2 regions of the Butyricicoccus sp. AM05-1 genome follow, and region 2 is predicted to be linked to the other one. Evidence: a T-box and tRNA genes for the amino acid it is inferred to sense, from the RefSeq annotation. Region 2 holds a T-box; the other holds one or more tRNA genes.
The links. The T-box of region 2 lies ahead of pheS (phenylalanine--tRNA ligase subunit alpha). A T-box ahead of a tRNA ligase gene usually reads a tRNA of that ligase, here a tRNA-Phe.
Positions count from the first base shown of each region.

Region 1: it encodes a tRNA-Phe, which carries the amino acid that the T-box ahead of pheS (phenylalanine--tRNA ligase subunit alpha) is inferred to sense. The anticodon was not compared.

Region 1 covers NZ_QUDG01000001.1:113,281-121,250, forward strand. The annotation lists gene DW088_RS00655 (MBOAT family O-acyltransferase) at 1-356, opposite strand, end outside; gene DW088_RS00660 (S-layer homology domain-containing protein) at 381-2,390, opposite strand; gene DW088_RS00665 (DUF4367 domain-containing protein) at 2,521-3,201, opposite strand; gene DW088_RS00670 (RNA polymerase sigma factor) at 3,202-3,735, opposite strand; gene DW088_RS00675 (hypothetical protein) at 3,933-4,442, shown strand; gene DW088_RS00680 (hypothetical protein) at 4,400-4,618, shown strand; tRNA gene DW088_RS00685 (tRNA-Phe) at 4,840-4,915, shown strand; tRNA gene DW088_RS00690 (tRNA-Gly) at 5,180-5,255, shown strand; gene lepA (translation elongation factor 4) at 5,807-7,618, shown strand; gene hemW (radical SAM family heme chaperone HemW) at 7,605-7,970, shown strand, end outside.
Region 2 covers NZ_QUDG01000002.1:6,387-14,356, forward strand. The annotation lists gene DW088_RS03930 (polysaccharide deacetylase family protein) at 1-751, opposite strand, end outside; gene DW088_RS03935 (copper amine oxidase N-terminal domain-containing protein) at 897-2,636, shown strand; gene pheT (phenylalanine--tRNA ligase subunit beta) at 2,695-5,103, opposite strand; gene pheS (phenylalanine--tRNA ligase subunit alpha) at 5,223-6,242, opposite strand; T-box leader at 6,424-6,658, opposite strand; gene DW088_RS03950 (type Z 30S ribosomal protein S14) at 7,412-7,597, opposite strand; gene rplE (50S ribosomal protein L5) at 7,612-7,970, opposite strand, start outside.

The sequences.
Region 1 (7,970 bases), on a different contig from region 2:
TAGAACGAAATGCCGATCGGCAGAGCCAGCTGAGGCAGACTGAGCTGCACACCGGTGCAGCCGAGCAGCTCTCCGAAAAAGCCGAGGTATTTGAATAACCCGAGTGCGCCGAGGTTGAGCACAAGCACCAGCGTGAGCAGACCGCGCTTACGCTCGGTGCGTTCCAGCTTTTGCGCCGCAAAGAAGTTGAAGGCAACGGTCAGCGCCAGCAACGGCAGAAATTTTACACCGCCGATGGCGTAAAAACAGATGCTCAGCAGCAGAAGAAACGGTTTCTTGGCCTTCTGTGACAGTGGGTGGTAAATGAGTGCGCCTATCACCAGAAAGACGATATAAGCGAATGAATTTGGTGTCACGTTTATTTCTCTCCGTCCCCAAAATTATTTGTTGTAGCCGGTCACGCCGTTTTTATTCATCCAGGTCAGCTTGACCTGCAGCAAACGGGCGATCGCCGGATTTTCCTGACCGTGCCGGGCTGCATACAGCCGCTGCAGCTCAAGCAGGTCGTTGTAGGTCAAATACGGATAATCCTGACCGGAACAGGTGCCGTCCGGCTTGTAGGAGTAGTTCAGATCACCGTCCGGCTTGTACCACAGCAGTTCGCTCTGCTCAATGCCGCGCACCATGCGGTCAGCGAGAACGGCGTAGCTGTCCTCATTAACTGCGTCTGCCATCCGGTACAGGAATTCGGCTTCGGCGGCATGATGGTTGAGCGAAGCGTGTGTCGGCGAGGACTCTCCGTTCGGGTGCCAGTAATCCTGCACGAGCCATCCCTCGTCATCGCCGGCCCCGAAGGTGAAATGATGCTGCTCGGCAAAGCTGACGAGAAAATCCGCATACTTGCGGGTCTTGTCCAGCCAGCCGGTCACACCGAAGTTTTCGGCTGCGTTGATGTTCGCCAGCCAGAAATCCGTGTTGAAGCGGGTGTCGTAGTAGCCGGGTTCGATGCCGTAATCCGTCTTGAGCCATGTGCTGCCCGCCTGAGAGGGGATAAAGCCGTACTCGTTCTGCTGCTCGCGCATCAGGTCGATCATCGCCAGACCGATCGCGCGGGAGGCCGGCTGATCGGTGTCGTTTGCCATCTTGCCGGCAATATGCGCCGCCGGAAGCGAGTAGAAGTAGTTCTCGTCGAACGGATAGTAGGTCGAAGGTGCGGTATAGTAGTAGCCGTTGTAGCACCAGCGGTTGGTGCCGATCAGGCTGTAGTTCGCCCAGCGGCTGAGCATGGACGGGTCGCTCCAGTCGATGAGCGTCTGCTGAGAAGTCAGCAGCAGATAGTCGCTGTAGGTGCCCTGCGTAAGAGCCGCAACCTGCACGGAGAACCGAAAGCCGGAAGGCGTCCGCTCGATCTTCAGCGAGCCGTTTTTGCCCGGAAAATACTCGATCATGCCGTTGTCTCGCGCGGCATAGGTCATCGGCGTGACGAGAATGCTGTCCACGCCGTCCACCCGCAGGAAGTACATGCCGCTCGGCAGCGTGCCCGCAGTGAGCGGCTGCTGTTTCCACGAGGACGCTGCGGTGTCGTACCAGCGAACGGTGCCGGACGTGCCCTTCATCTCAAACTGCGCGGCTGTGTGCGCGGGTGCGTCCAGTACGGCGGCAGAGTGTCCCATCTCGACCGAGCAGCCCTGACCGTCCGTGTAGCGGCGGGTCGCTCGATGGACTTCGGTCAGGTCCTGTTCGGCCTCGCTGCGCGTCACGTCGCCCAGTTTGGTGGTGAAGGCCGTGTAGGAATGGGTCTGCGGCGGCTTCGGCGCATCGGTTTCCCGCTGCTGGTAGGAGACCATCGGTGCAAAACGCTGCAAAATAGTCGCCAGCTGTGCGCGGGAGACTGTGCGCTGCGGAGACAGTGTGGTCGCGGTCGTGCCGGTGATCAGTCCCTCGGCGTTGGCCCACTGCATGGCGGCCTGCGCATACGGATGAATCGAAGAAGCATCCGTGTAGCCGGAGAGCGCGTTTTGTGCCGTCACATCCAGCTTTTTGTATTCGGCAAAGCGGTACAGCATAACGGCGAACTGCTCGCGCGTAAGTGAGGTGCCGGGGCGAAATACCGTGTCGCTGTAGCCGGTGATGATGCCGTTGGACACACCCCACCGAACCGCGGTCAGGAAGGACGCGTCCTCCGCGACATCCTGAAAGGTAAGCACTGTGTCAGCTGCAGGTGCATGCTCCATACGGTACAGCGCCTGCACCAGACAGGCGCGGGTCGCAGGTGCATCTGCGGCAAAGGTGTATTCCGAAATGCCGTCCATCAGATTGGACTGTACGGCGAATTCCATGGCCTGCTCGGCCCAGTGCGGCTTTAGATCGGAATAATCGGCGGCAGCGGTGCCGGTCAGCATCGAAAGACTGAGCATTACGGCCGCCGCGGTATAGCGATGTTTTTTCAAAAGAGTAAACCTCCGTGATTGTTTTCGCGCAGAAAATCATGCGCGTGGTTTATACACTTTCACAATTTATCATTATAACACCGCGACAGGGCAGGCCGCAATAGCAATTCTTTGCAATATCAGCAGAGAATCACTGCAGATTCTCGATGAGTTTACGGCAGGTATCGGCGGACAGGCTGCTGTACAGGTGATAGACGATGTCATCTTGCGTCCAGAGGAGCGTGACTGTGCCGTTTTTCTCAATCATCGTAACCGGACTGCCATGCAGAGTAAATTCGGTAACAGATGCGTTTTCCGTGTCCACAAACTTGTGTGCCTCTGAAGTATCTGTAATCCGGGTGCAGGTCAGGTCAAGAAAATCGGTAGTGCTTTCGTAGGTGACGGTATAGCCGTTGGGCGTGCTGCGCTCGTCGGTTTTGTGCATGGCATCCGGCAGGCCGGACAGAACCGGCGGCGTGAACGCCTTGTTGCCGGTTTCGGACGGCAGGGCAGACGAAAAACGATAGTCGGTCAGGTCGTTAAACACGCGCACGACAGTATTGATTAGCGATACGCGGTATGCTTCTACGCTCATCGCGCAGCCGAACGAAACCGCAGCGGAAAGCAGCAGAACAGCGGCCGTGCGGCGCGCAAGACGAAGGCTCTGGTTGAACGCCGCAGAGTGCTTTTGCGCACGCATCAGACGGCGCATTTCGCGCCGGAATTTCCGGGAGAAACGGTGCTCAGGCAGCGCATCCGGCGTACAGGCTTGCAGCCACAGCTCGCGCGCTTCGGCGGCCTGCGCGGACAGCATATCGTCAGTGATCTTCATTTACGGTTCCTCCATTCCACTCAGCGCTGCGCTGAGTTTTTCCTTGGCACGCTGGATGAGCTTGCGCACGTTCGGCTCGGTTGTATCCAGAATATTCGCGATCTCCGCGTTGGAATAGCCGCAGTCGTACCGCAGAAGCAGTACCGAGCGGTAACGCGGCGGCAGTGCAGCGATAGCGACCGCCAGAGTGTCGCGCTCGGCGAGACGCTCAATCTCAGCAGCAGGCGCGGCTTCGATATATTCCTCGGCAAGCGGCAGGACATTGCGGCGCTGCTTTTCGCGGTACAGGTCGATCGCTTTGTGCTCGGTAATAGTGACGAGCAGCGCGCGCGTTTTGTGACACCTCGGTGAAGAAATGGTGTCCAGAATTTCGATGACTTTGAGAAAAGCCTGATGCACCACGTCCTCTGCATCTCTGCTGTTGCGCAGAATGCGGTTTGCGGTGTAGTACATCAGATTTTTGTATTCGCTGTAAAGAATCTCGAACTTGGACTTGTCTGCGTCCGAGTCGATCATTGCCAGATAGAGAAACATTTTTACGCCTTCCTGCCTGTTATTTTAGCAGATTATAGCATATTGTGCCTGATTATGCAATCTGAAGAACGGATTTACAGGCGGTTCTTCTCGTGTCGAAAAAATTCAAAAATTTTTGCGGGAGCGTGTCACAAAACCGAAAGGACATTCGTCTATATAGTATGAGCAGGACAGGAGAGCCGGAAAGGAGGGAGTGCATGAACAATCGCAGGATATGGTTTCGATTAGGCGGCGTACTGGCTGCGGCAGCTGTCTGCACAGGCGGTGCGGCCGTTGTCTCCGACCGTGCGCAGGAAGCGAAAAATGTACAGAGGGCGTTCCTCGGCGCGATGGAAACGCAGATGCAGATAGGGTGCTATCCGTCGGAGACCGACTCACCGGCCGACCTGACCGAGCGGGAACGCACGGAACTGCAGACGGCATACACTTCACGGGTGGAGCAGTACTACACCGAGGAAAATCCCTGCAGGAAACGATACATTGCACTGAACGAGGATTTTCTGACGGCTTGCGATTCGGATGTAGAATACAGCGAGTCCGGCGGCGTGGCCGACTGCCGATTTGACAGCGTGCGGCTGTATGCAGACCGAATGACGGCGGTGGTGCAGGCACAGACCGTTGTTTGGGATAAACGATCTCCGGCAATCCGGAGCAGGGATTTTCGGTGGAGCTGCCGGTCAATCGGGATACCATCACTGCGACTATGAAGAAGGAGAACGGCGTGTGGAAACTGGACTCGATTGATTCACAGATCAGTCTGTCGGCTGCCGTACCGGCGGATGATGAGGTTTGCAGAGAACACTATCCGACATTTGAAACGGCAAGGCAGGCGGCAGACAGTATAGATGACCAGGCATACATAAAGGAGGCGCGTTTCGCTTGAACTATTTTGGGCTGCACCGTGTGGCTGCTCCCGCATGAAAAGGATAGAGCGGCAGACTTGTTGTGGGGACAAATCCGCCGTAAAACGGAAGAGAAAAGTGATACAGTCGCAGACTGAGCTTCTGTGACTGTTTTCGCCTGCTTGCAGAATATACAAAAAATTAAAAAAAGTTGTTGACATTTCCGAGGGAATATAATATACTAAACAAGCGCTGTAAAAACGCCTCTGTAGCTCAGTCGGTAGAGCAGGGGACTGAAAATCCCCGTGTCGGTGGTTCGATTCCGCCCGGAGGCACCATTTATTCAAATGAGTGTCTGGACACTCATTTGAATAAATCTTACCTTTCGGTTAAGGAATCGAGGCCGTAGCCCTCTAACCTCTGAATTGTCGCTTTGCGACATTGAAATGAGAGCAGGCGGCTCTTGGAAATATGCCGGTGGCATATTTCAACCAGCGTGGCTTTTTCCGTAGAAAAAGCGATTCCGCCCGGAGATGTAGCGTCGGAGCGACAAGTAACCCATCTTCGAGTTAAAAATCGCGTTAGCGCGAAAAATCAAATATGCGGCTGTAGCTCATCTGGTAGAGCGCCACCTTGCCAAGGTGGAGGTAGCGAGTTCGAGCCTCGTCAGCCGCTCCAAATCAAAGGGCACCGATGTCATTCGGTGCTTTTCTTTTGCCCGCAGCACACTCGCTTCCTCCACCTTCATAAAATCGGAGGTCGGGGTCCCCGTGAAAGCCTGTGGCTTTTGCGGGGTGTGGGTGCGAGTTCGAGCCTCGCCAGCCGCTCCAAATCAAAGGACACCGATGTCATTCGGTGTTTTTCTTTTATCTGCAGCACACTCACTTCCTCTACCTTCATAAAATCAGAGGTCGGGTGTGGATGTGATTCGAGCCTCGTCAGCCGCTCCAATTAGAAGCACCGAGTAAAATCGGTGCTTTTGTTTTACCCAAAACCGCCGGCCGCCGCTAATTCTTTGTCGGTTTACTGCTTCATCATGATAATACAATAACCGCTTTGCATGAAATTCCTCTTATCAGAAAATGAAATTTATGAAAAAATACAAAATTCACGTTTGCAGCAGAGAAACAAACGTAAACTGCGAAAGAACGCTTGTGACACCCCGCCAAATATGCTATAATGAGCCTATATTTATTAGGTTTACAGTTTACAGATAAGGAGCTTTCGACGTGAAAAATCGCGAGCAAATTCGTAATTTCTCCATCATTGCACATATTGACCACGGCAAATCTACGCTGGCAGACCGTCTGCTGGAGCAGTGCAAGGCCGTTTCCGTGCGTGAAATGGAGGAGCAGTTACTCGACAATATGGAGCTTGAGCGTGAGCGCGGCATTACCATCAAGGCGCGCGCTGTCCGCATGGAATATACCGCGGACAACGGCAAGACCTACGAAATGAACCTGATCGACACCCCGGGTCATGTGGACTTCAACTATGAGGTTTCACGTTCTCTGGCGGCGTGTGAGGGTGCGCTTCTGGTCGTTGATGCGGCACAGGGTATTGAGGCGCAGACGCTCGGCAACACCTATCTTGCCATTGACGCCGGTCTGGAGGTCGTGCCGGTCATCAACAAGATCGACCTGCCGGCGGCAGACGCGCCGCGTGTCAAGAAGGAGATCGAGGATATCATCGGCATTCCGGCAGAGGATTCGCCCGAAATTTCCGCAAAAATGAATATCAATATTCATGAGGTGCTCGAGCGTATCGTCACCGATATTCCGTCGCCGGAGGGCGATGCAGATGCGCCGCTGCGCGCACTCGTGTTCGACAGCCAGTACGACCCGTACAAGGGCGTTGTCGTTTACATGCGTCTGCTTGACGGTAAGATCTGCCCGGGCATGAAGGTCAAAATGATGGCCACCGGTGCAGAATTTCAGGTGCTTGAGTGCGGCTACATGCTGCCGCTTGGTCTGTCTCCGCAGCAGGAGCTGTGTGCGGGTGAGGTTGGCTACTTTACCGCCTCTATTAAAAAGGTGTCCGACACCCGCGTGGGCGATACCGTTACCGGTGTGGAAAATCCGACGCCGGAGGCGCTGCCCGGCTATCGTCCGGCACGTCCGATGGTATTCTGCGGTATTTACACCGAGGACGGCTCCAAGTATCCCGATCTGCGTGACGCACTTGAAAAACTGCAGCTCAATGACGCAGCGCTGTCGTTTGAGCCGGAAAGCTCGGTCGCACTCGGCTTCGGCTTCCGCTGCGGCTTTCTTGGTATGCTGCACATGGAGATCATTCAGGAGCGGCTCGAACGCGAGTTCGACCTTGACCTCGTCACCACGCTGCCGAGCGTTATCTACGAGGTCGTCAAGACCGACGGCACGACCCAGCGCTGCGACAATCCGCACGATTATCCGAGTCCGGATGTTATCGAGGAGGCTCGCGAGCCGTATGTCAAGGCGTCCATCATGACGCCGCAGGAGTTCGTCGGCAACATCATGCCGATGTGCCAGGACCGCCGCGGCATTTTTAAGGATATGCAGTATCTGGACTCCAATCTGGTCGAGCTGCACTACGAAATGCCGACCGGTGAGATTATTTATGACTTTTTCGACGCGCTCAAGGCTCGTACCAAGGGTTATGCGTCGCTCGACTATGAATTTATCGACTACCGCAAGAGCGATCTCGTTAAGGTCGATATGCTGCTCAACGGCGATCAGGTGGACGCGCTGTCCTTTATCGCGCACCGCGACAAGGCCTACGGCCGTGCCCGCCGTATCTGTGAAAAGCTGAAGGAAAATATTCCGCGCCAGCTGTTCGAGGTGCCGATCCAGGCAGCCATCGGCGGCAAGGTTATCGCCCGTGAGACGGTCAAGGCGCTCCGCAAGGACGTACTGGCTAAGTGCTACGGCGGCGATATCACGCGTAAGAAGAAGCTGCTCGAAAAGCAGAAGGAAGGCAAGAAGAAGATGCGTGCGCTCGGCACGGTTCAGCTGCCGACCGAGGCTTTTATGGCTGTGCTTAAACTCGATGAGGAAAACTAACGCTGCAACAGGCGGCAAGCTGCTCGGCCTCTACCTGCACATCCCGTTCTGCGTGAAAAAGTGCGCGTACTGCGATTTTTATTCGGTCACGGATGCGTCACTCAAAGCCGATTACACGGCGGCGCTGATTCGTGATATAAAGGAGTACGGCGAACGCTGCTCCGGTTACACGGTCGATACCGTGTATATTGGCGGCGGCACGCCGACCTGCCTTGGTGCAGACTATCTCAGCGAGATTTTACAGGCGGTCGGGGCATGCTTTGCGATTGCGGAAAACGCTGAAATTACGGTGGAATGCAATCCGGAGAGCACGGATCAAGCGGTGCTGGAGGCCATGCATAAGCACGGCGTC
Region 2 (7,970 bases):
TCCTCGCATTGGTCTCGCTGGTGGAATGCAGCAGCACGATGGCCCCGTTATGTATCCGCGGAAGCAGCTTGGAGAATGCCTGCTCATCGGTCGGCTGATTATCCGTATACCAGTCCACATACGCGAGCGACCAGAAAACCGTGGTATACCCCAGCTCCTGCGCCTGCCGGAGATTCTCCTCGCTGAACTTGCCCTGCGGCGGACGATAAAATTTCTGCATCGGCTGACCGGTCAGCGCGGTGTATTTCTCCTCGAGACCGTTCAGCTCCGCCGCAAACGCGCTCTTATCCGCAATGCCGGACATATCCGGATGGTGCAGCGTGTGATTGCCCACAATATGCCCTTCTGCGGCCATGCGCTTTACGAGATCCGGTGCGGTATCAATAAAGTTTCCCACCACGAAAAAGCAGGCAGGCGCGTTATGCTTTTTGAGCGCATCCAGAATAGCAGGCGTGCAGCCGTTCTCGTAGCCCGCGTCGAACGTCAGGTAGATGGTCTTTTTGCTCGTATCGCCGACGTAAAACGCGTTGTACTGCCGCAGTTCCTCGGCGGAGACATTGCCGACCGGCGGCTGACCCTCGGTTTGGAACGACAATCCCCAGTCGCTGACAGACGCGGAAACCACCTGTTCGGCGGCTGTCGGCTCAGCATTTTCGCGCGGAAACAGAATGAAAACCGCAGTCAGAACCGCAAAAACGCTAAGTCCCACACCGATTCGGCGCAGACCCGTGCGTGTGATCGTGATAAACATAGCAGTGCCCTCCCTTGCTCTACCCTATGCGGCTGCATGGGCAATATGCCGATTTTTCTCTGCCAATTTGCGGCAGGTTACAGGTAGACAACCCCTACTGATTTCCTGTACAATGGTAGTAACACCAACATGAGGGGGTTACGACATGAAAAAGATGAAACGATTTGCCTCTGCGGCACTGGCGGCACTGCTGCTGGCAGGCTCTGCGCCGAGCGCGCTTGCGCTGGATTCCACACCGCCGATGTACAAGCAGTTCGGGTGTGACAGCGCGGAGGCGTTCATGCAGAGCAATGACTGGGAATGGTACATGCTGGATTATGACGAGGTCAGCGACATCTACCGCACAGCTTTGCAGGAATTAAAAGCTGACCCGAAGCGTGCACTGGAATGCGGCAACTTCGACAGCTGGGAGCACCTTGATCTGGCAATCGAATACGGCATATGGGACAGCCGTGATGACTATCTGCGTGATGTGGCATGCTCGTTCGTTCACGAAAAGGACGATGACATGCGCAAGCAGCTCACCGTACAGCTGAACGGCAAGAATATCCGCTTTACCGATACCAAACCCGAAAAGGTAAACGGCCGTATCATGGTGCCGTTCCGCGCCATTGCAGAAGCATTTGGTGCTGAGGTAAGCTATGATTCCGGTGCCATTACCGCAAAAAAAGATGGACAAACGCTTTCGTTCGCACTCGGCAGCAAGCAGCTTACTATTGTGGACGACAAGACCGGAAAAACACTCAAAACCACTGAAATTGACACCGCACCGTACAAGAAAAGCAGCAGAACCTATGTTCCGGTACGCTTTTTCGCTGAAGCGTTTGGCTTGAATGTCCTGTGGGATGACTATTATCACACTGCTGTGCTGTATGACCGTGCTGCACTCATTGCAGAGGTCAACAGCAAATTTACAGTGCTCAATCAATGGCTTAAAGCACAGCCCAAGCAGGATACCGCAACGGCCTTGAAGAGCGTTGCGACCGTCAATGCACTGTACACGGTCTTTGACACTGTGGACGGCAACAAGGATTACAATGCAAACGCCAATGTCACTATTTTGTCTCAAGGACAAAACCTACAACTGACAGCTACTGCCGACCTGCGCATGCTGGCCGACCTGCTGCTTGATACCGACACAGACAATCTGCTTTCTGCGACAGCGCTGACGATGCTCAAGGCTTCGCTCAAAGATATCCGCGTGGATTTCCTGTGCGACCCGTCTAGCGGTTCGCTCTATCTGCGCTGTCCATCCCTTGCCAAGCTGCTTGTTGCAAGCGGTTACGACAATGAAGAGAACGTTACCGCAATGGCCAACGGTGCGTGGCTGCATATCCACTCGTTTGAACTGCTCGAGCCAATCGTCGGCACAACAAACCAGCTTGATGAGTTGCGGGACTTTTCGCTTACCTCTGCCGGTGATGCGATTGTTACCTCAATGGAGCAGGAAGACGAAAACAGAAATTTTGAATTTTTATGGGAAAGTGTGCAGGCACATGCAAACTATCTTGCTGCAATCTTCGGTGATGAGCTGTTCACGCGCAGCGGCACCAGGTATACCGCAAAATCCGAAACAGACGACGGCTATGGTACAACGCAGAACACGACCTTCACGCTGGATATAGCAAACGGTTCGTTCTCTGCTGCGTTTGAAAAGCGCGAGGAATACTGGAAGAGCGTCACGCTGACCACCTTTGAATTTTCCGGTAATCTGCAGGATTGCCGCATCAAGCTGTCGCAGCACAAGAAAAATGACAGTATTGTGACCGTTGACCTGACCCTTTCCTCTTCCCCGTCGGATTCTGCGCCGAATGTCAAGCTGCCGGACGGCAGTAAAGTCGTCGAATGGGTATACAACGACCCGTACGAGGAACCCGAAGAATAAGCACACAAAAAAAGAGCAGATGCCAAGCATCTGCTCTTTTTCTATCCAATTCAGGAATTTAGCCGCGCAGCTGCGCGCCGAACTCGGTCTCGAGCGCCGAGATAGCGGCACGCATTGCCTTGTCGCACTCCTCATCGGTGAGGGTGCGGTCGGGTGCGCGCAGGGACAGCGAATATGCAACAGACTTCTTGCCCTCCGGGATTCCCTTGCCCTTGTAAACGTCAAACAGCTTGACCGACTCGAGCAGCTTGCCTGCCGCCTTCTCAACAGCAGCCTGCATGGAAGCCGCCGGAACGGCATCATCAACCAGAACGGCGATATCGCGGGTGGATGCCGGGAACTTGGGCAGCGGATGATACAGCTTCTCCGGGTCGATGGCAGCCAGCAGCGCGTCCATCTGCAGCTCGGCAGCGAGCACCTCGCCGGACAGACCGTAGCGTGCGGCAACGGTCGGATGAATGGTGCCGAATACGCCGATCTCCTTGCCGTCAATGAGCACCTTGGCACAGCGGCCCGGGTGGTAGGACAGGTTGGCCTTCTCGGGAGCAAAGGACGCGTCCTTGATGTTCAGCTCACGCAGCAGCGCCTCGATTACGCCCTTGAACTGGAAGAAGGACAGGCGGCCGTAGCTGCCGAGGGTCAGGATCTTCTCCTCGTGCGGCAGTACGTCCGGGTCAGCCTTGCCGTCCTTGACGGTCGGGGTGTAGATGGTGCCCAGCTCGTACAGCGAAGCGGTCGGGTTGCGGTGTGCGTGGTTGTGCGCCAGATTATCCAACATGGACGGCAGCACGGTGGTACGCATTACGCTGAAATCCTCGCCGAGCGGATTGAGGATGGTGGTGGAGATACGGCGCGGGTCGTTCTCGTCCCAGCCGATCATGTCGTAGAACTTCGGAGAGATGAACGAGTGGCTCATGGACTCGTCAAAGCCCGCCTCGCGGCAAACCAGCGCGGCAGCGCGCTCCGCCTGCTGAGCCGGCGTGAACTCACCCTGTACCATCTCACCGGCGTACAGCGTGGTCGGAATCTTGTCGTAGCCGTACATGCGGGCAACCTCCTCGGCTACGTCGCACATACGGTTGATGTCGGTGCGGAAGAACGGCACAACGACCTCGTTGTTCTCGATCTTGAAGCCCAGCTTCTCGAGCAGCTTTACCTGCTCCTCCGTGGACAGTTCCAGACCGAGCAGCGCGTTCATCTTGTCCGGCTCAAACGGCAGACGCTTGTGGTTCGGGTCGGAGTTGTCAACGTCAATGATGCCGTCAACGACTTCGCCTGCGCCGAGCATCTCGATCAGTTCGCACGCACGGTTGACTGCATCGAGGGTCATGCGCGGGTCAAGGCCCTTCTCAAAGCGGCCGGAGGCCTCGGTACGCATGCCGAGCGCCTTTGCGGTGATACGAACGGTAGCGCCGTGGAAGTTCGCGGATTCGAAAACGACAGTCTTGGTGTCGTCCATAATCTCGGAGTTTGCGCCGCCCATAACGCCTGCAACAGCAACCGGCTTGTCGTTGTCGCAGATGGCGAGCATCTTGTCGCTCAGGTCGTGATCCACGCCGTCCAGAGTCTGGATGGACTCACCGTTGCGGGCACGGCGGACAACAATGCGGCCGTCGGACAGGCACTTGTAATCGAACGCATGCATCGGCTGGCCGTACTCAAGCATAACATAGTTGGTGATATCAACGATATTGTTGATCGGACGAACGCCGCAGGCGTGCAGACGCTCGCGCATCCACGCCGGAGACGGCTCGATCTTGATATTCTTAACAATGCGGGCGGTGTAGCGCGAGCACAGGTCGGTATCCTTAACCTCAACCGACATATACTCGTTGATGTCGCCGCCAACGCCCTTTACCTCCGGGGTCTTAACGCTGAACGGACGGTCGAAGGTAGCCGCAGTCTCGCGGGCCAAACCGATCACGCTCAGGCAGTCCGGGCGGTTGGACGTGATCTCAAAATCGGAAACCCAGTCGTCCAGACCGAGTACCTTCTTGATGTCCTCGCCAACCGGGGTACCGGCCGGCAGGAACAGGATGCCGTTCTCGCACGCATACGGTACGCAGCCGTGGGACAGACCCAGCTCCTGGAACGAGCACATCATGCCGTTGGACGGCACGCCGCGCAGCTTGCCCTTGGTGATCTTCACGCCGCCCGGCAGGGTGGACTTGTGCAGGCAGACCGGGCAGATCTCGCCAACGGACGCAGGCGTTACATTGGGTGCGCCGGTGACGATCTGCACCGGCTCCTCCTTGCCGACATCGAGCTGGCAGATCTTCAGATGGTCGGAATCCGGGTGATCGACAACCTCGAGGATCTTGCCGGTCACAACGTTGTCGATCTCCGCGCCGAGGTAGTAAACCTCCTCGACCTTGGAGCCGGACATAGTCAGCTTGGCATCATACTCCTTCGGGGTGATGCCGGTCATATCGGTATAATCCGAAAGCCAGGATAATGGCAGTTTCATTGATAGGAACACTCCTTTTGGTGTTATTGTTGTCCGTAGGGCGCGACGATAATACGTATCGCTTGTAACATGCGGGAGAGTGCGGCGGGATGAGGTCACCCCGCCCTACGGGTGCAGGTTTAGAACTGGTGCAGGAATCGAACGTCGTTCTCATAGAACAGACGGATATCGTCGATCTTGAAACGGCCCATAACCATACGCTCCAGACCGATGCCGAAGGCGTAGCCGGAGTATTCATTCGGGTCGATGCCGCTCATCTCAAGCACCTTGGGGTGAACCATGCCGCAGCCGAGGATCTCGATCCAGCCCTCGCCCTTGCAGAGCGGGCAGCCTTCGCCGTGGCAGCGGTAGCACTGGATATCCATCTCCGCAGACGGCTCGGTGAACGGGAAGTGATGCGGACGGAAACGAACAACCGTGTCCTCGCCGTACAGCTTCTTTGCAAACAGCTCGAGGATGCCCTTCAGGTCGCTCATGCGGATGCCCTTATCGACAACCAGACCCTCGATCTGATGGAACAGCGGAGAGTGGGTTGCATCAACGGCGTCCGAACGGTAAACACGGCCCGGCGCAATAATGCGGATCGGCGGCTTGCGCTTTTCCATCGTGCGGACCTGCATCGGAGAGGTCTGCGTGCGGAGCACAACGTTATCCGAAATATAGAAGGTATCCTGCGTGTCGCGTGCCGGATGGTCCTTCGGAATGTTCAGCGCCTCAAAGTTGTAGTGATCCAGTTCAACCTCCGGGCCCTCTGCGATGGAGAAGCCCAGACCGAGGAAAATCTCCTTGAACTCATCGAGCACGATGTTCAGCGGATGCTTTTTGCCGATGACAACGTCCTCACCCGGCAGGGTAACGTCGATGGTCTCAGCCTCCAGCTTCTTCTCGAGCGCAGCCTGCTCGATCAGCTTCTTCTGCTTGTCAATGATGGTTTCGATCTCCGCACGAACGTCGTTGATCAGCTGACCAACAACCGGACGCTCCTCTGCAGCAACGTCCTTCATGCCCTTGAGCAGCGCGGTCAGCTCACCCTTTTTGCCGAGGAACTTAACGCGGGCCTCGTCCAGCGCGCGCGAATCCTTCGCGGCAGCGAGCTGCTCCTTCGCGGTCTGCAAAATGCCTTGCAGCTTTTCTTTCATACCAATTCTCCTTTGGAATGTGATTTTGTGATAGGGTGAAGGCGGATAGTTCGTAGGGCGTGACGACCTCGGCACGCCGTCTGAAATCATCAGCTGCCGTTCGATGCGGCGCGCCGAGTCGTCGCGCCCTACGGGTATCATCCGTTACAGTGGTAATAAAAAACGCCTTCCGTCCCCGTAAAATAGGGACGAAAGGCGTAAAACTTCCGTGGTACCACCCTGATTCCCGAAAAAAATCGGGCACTCATTGAACGCCGGTAACGGAGCGTTACTTCGCCGGCGCCTACTGCATCTATTCAGCACCGGTGCTCACAGGGGAACTTCGCGCCATACCTCGATAAACGGCTTGCAGCCATGGGACCGCTCTCTCTGAGAAAGAGGAACACAGCGTTACTTTTCCTGCTCATCGCATTGGAATATTCATAACAGAATTATTAAAACACATTTTGCGGGAAAATGCAAGAGGAAAACCGGATTTTTTCGTTAAAATGAAGATTTAACGTGATGTTTTCCTTTGTTTAGCGGTGCGCCGAGGTCGGCGCACCCTACGAGATAGATTGTACCAATTATTAAACCCGCAGGTGCCGTCCGTAACAACACACAAAAGCGTTGCGCGGCACTGCTATCCCCCAGGGGACCCTCTCTTGTCCTTCGGGCAATTCATCTTGTGTCGCGCCTGCGGAGACCAAACCGCCTGTGTAGCAGTAAACTGTCTGGCACTGCAAATAGGTAGAGAAATGGGAGCACACTGTGCTCTCCTACGGTAGAAAAAATCCTCTGCTGTTCCCCTGTTTCGGAGCGGTCGCCGGTCTCTGGTCTGCGCCAGGCTAACAAATAAGGGAAAGGTAGGAGTTCAAAGAGGAAGGAAAACCGCAGGTTGTCCTTCCTTTTTGCCCCTGCCGCGGGGCGCGGCACGTTCCCGCCGTCCGCAGACGGCGAATCCCCCCGCTGAGGTGCAGCGAAAAACTCCCCGCCCGGAAAGGGCGAACACGCCTGCGGCAGCTCGCGTACCCCGCTCAGCCGGTGCTGAAAAAGGCTGCCGCCCGTTAGGGGCGAGGCCGCTTACGCAGTTCGCGTGCCCCGATCAGTCGGTGCAGAAATGGTCTCTGCCCACCGTTAAAGCATAAAAAAAGGAACCCTTACGGGTTCCTTTTTGAAATCGCTCTTCCTTACCAGGATGCCTTGCGGACACCCGGAATCTGGCCCTTGTAAGCCAGCTCGCGGAAGCAGATACGGCAGATACCGAAATCACGCAGGTAAGCGTGCGGACGGCCGCAAATCTTGCAGCGGTTGTAAGCTCGGCTGGAGAACTTCGGCTTAGCCTGCTGCTTGAGAACCATCGACTTCTTAGCCATTTAACTTCTCCTCCTTACTTCTCAAACGGAGCGCCCATCAGAGTAAGCAGCTCCTTTGCTTCTTCATCGGTATTTGCAGTGGTGCAGATAACGATGTTCATGCCGCGGATCTTGTCGATCTGATCATAGGAAATTTCCGGGAAGATCAGCTGCTCGTTCAGACCCAGAGCGTAGTTGCCACGGCCGTCAAATGCGTTGCCGTTGATGCCGCGGAAGTCGCGTACACGCGGCAGAGCTACGTTGAACAGACGATCCAGGAACTCCCACATACGGTCACGGCGCAGGGTTACCTTAACGCCTACCGGCATGCCGTCACGCAGCTTGAAGTTTGCGATGGACTTCTTAGCGTGGGTGATGATCGGCTTCTGGCCGG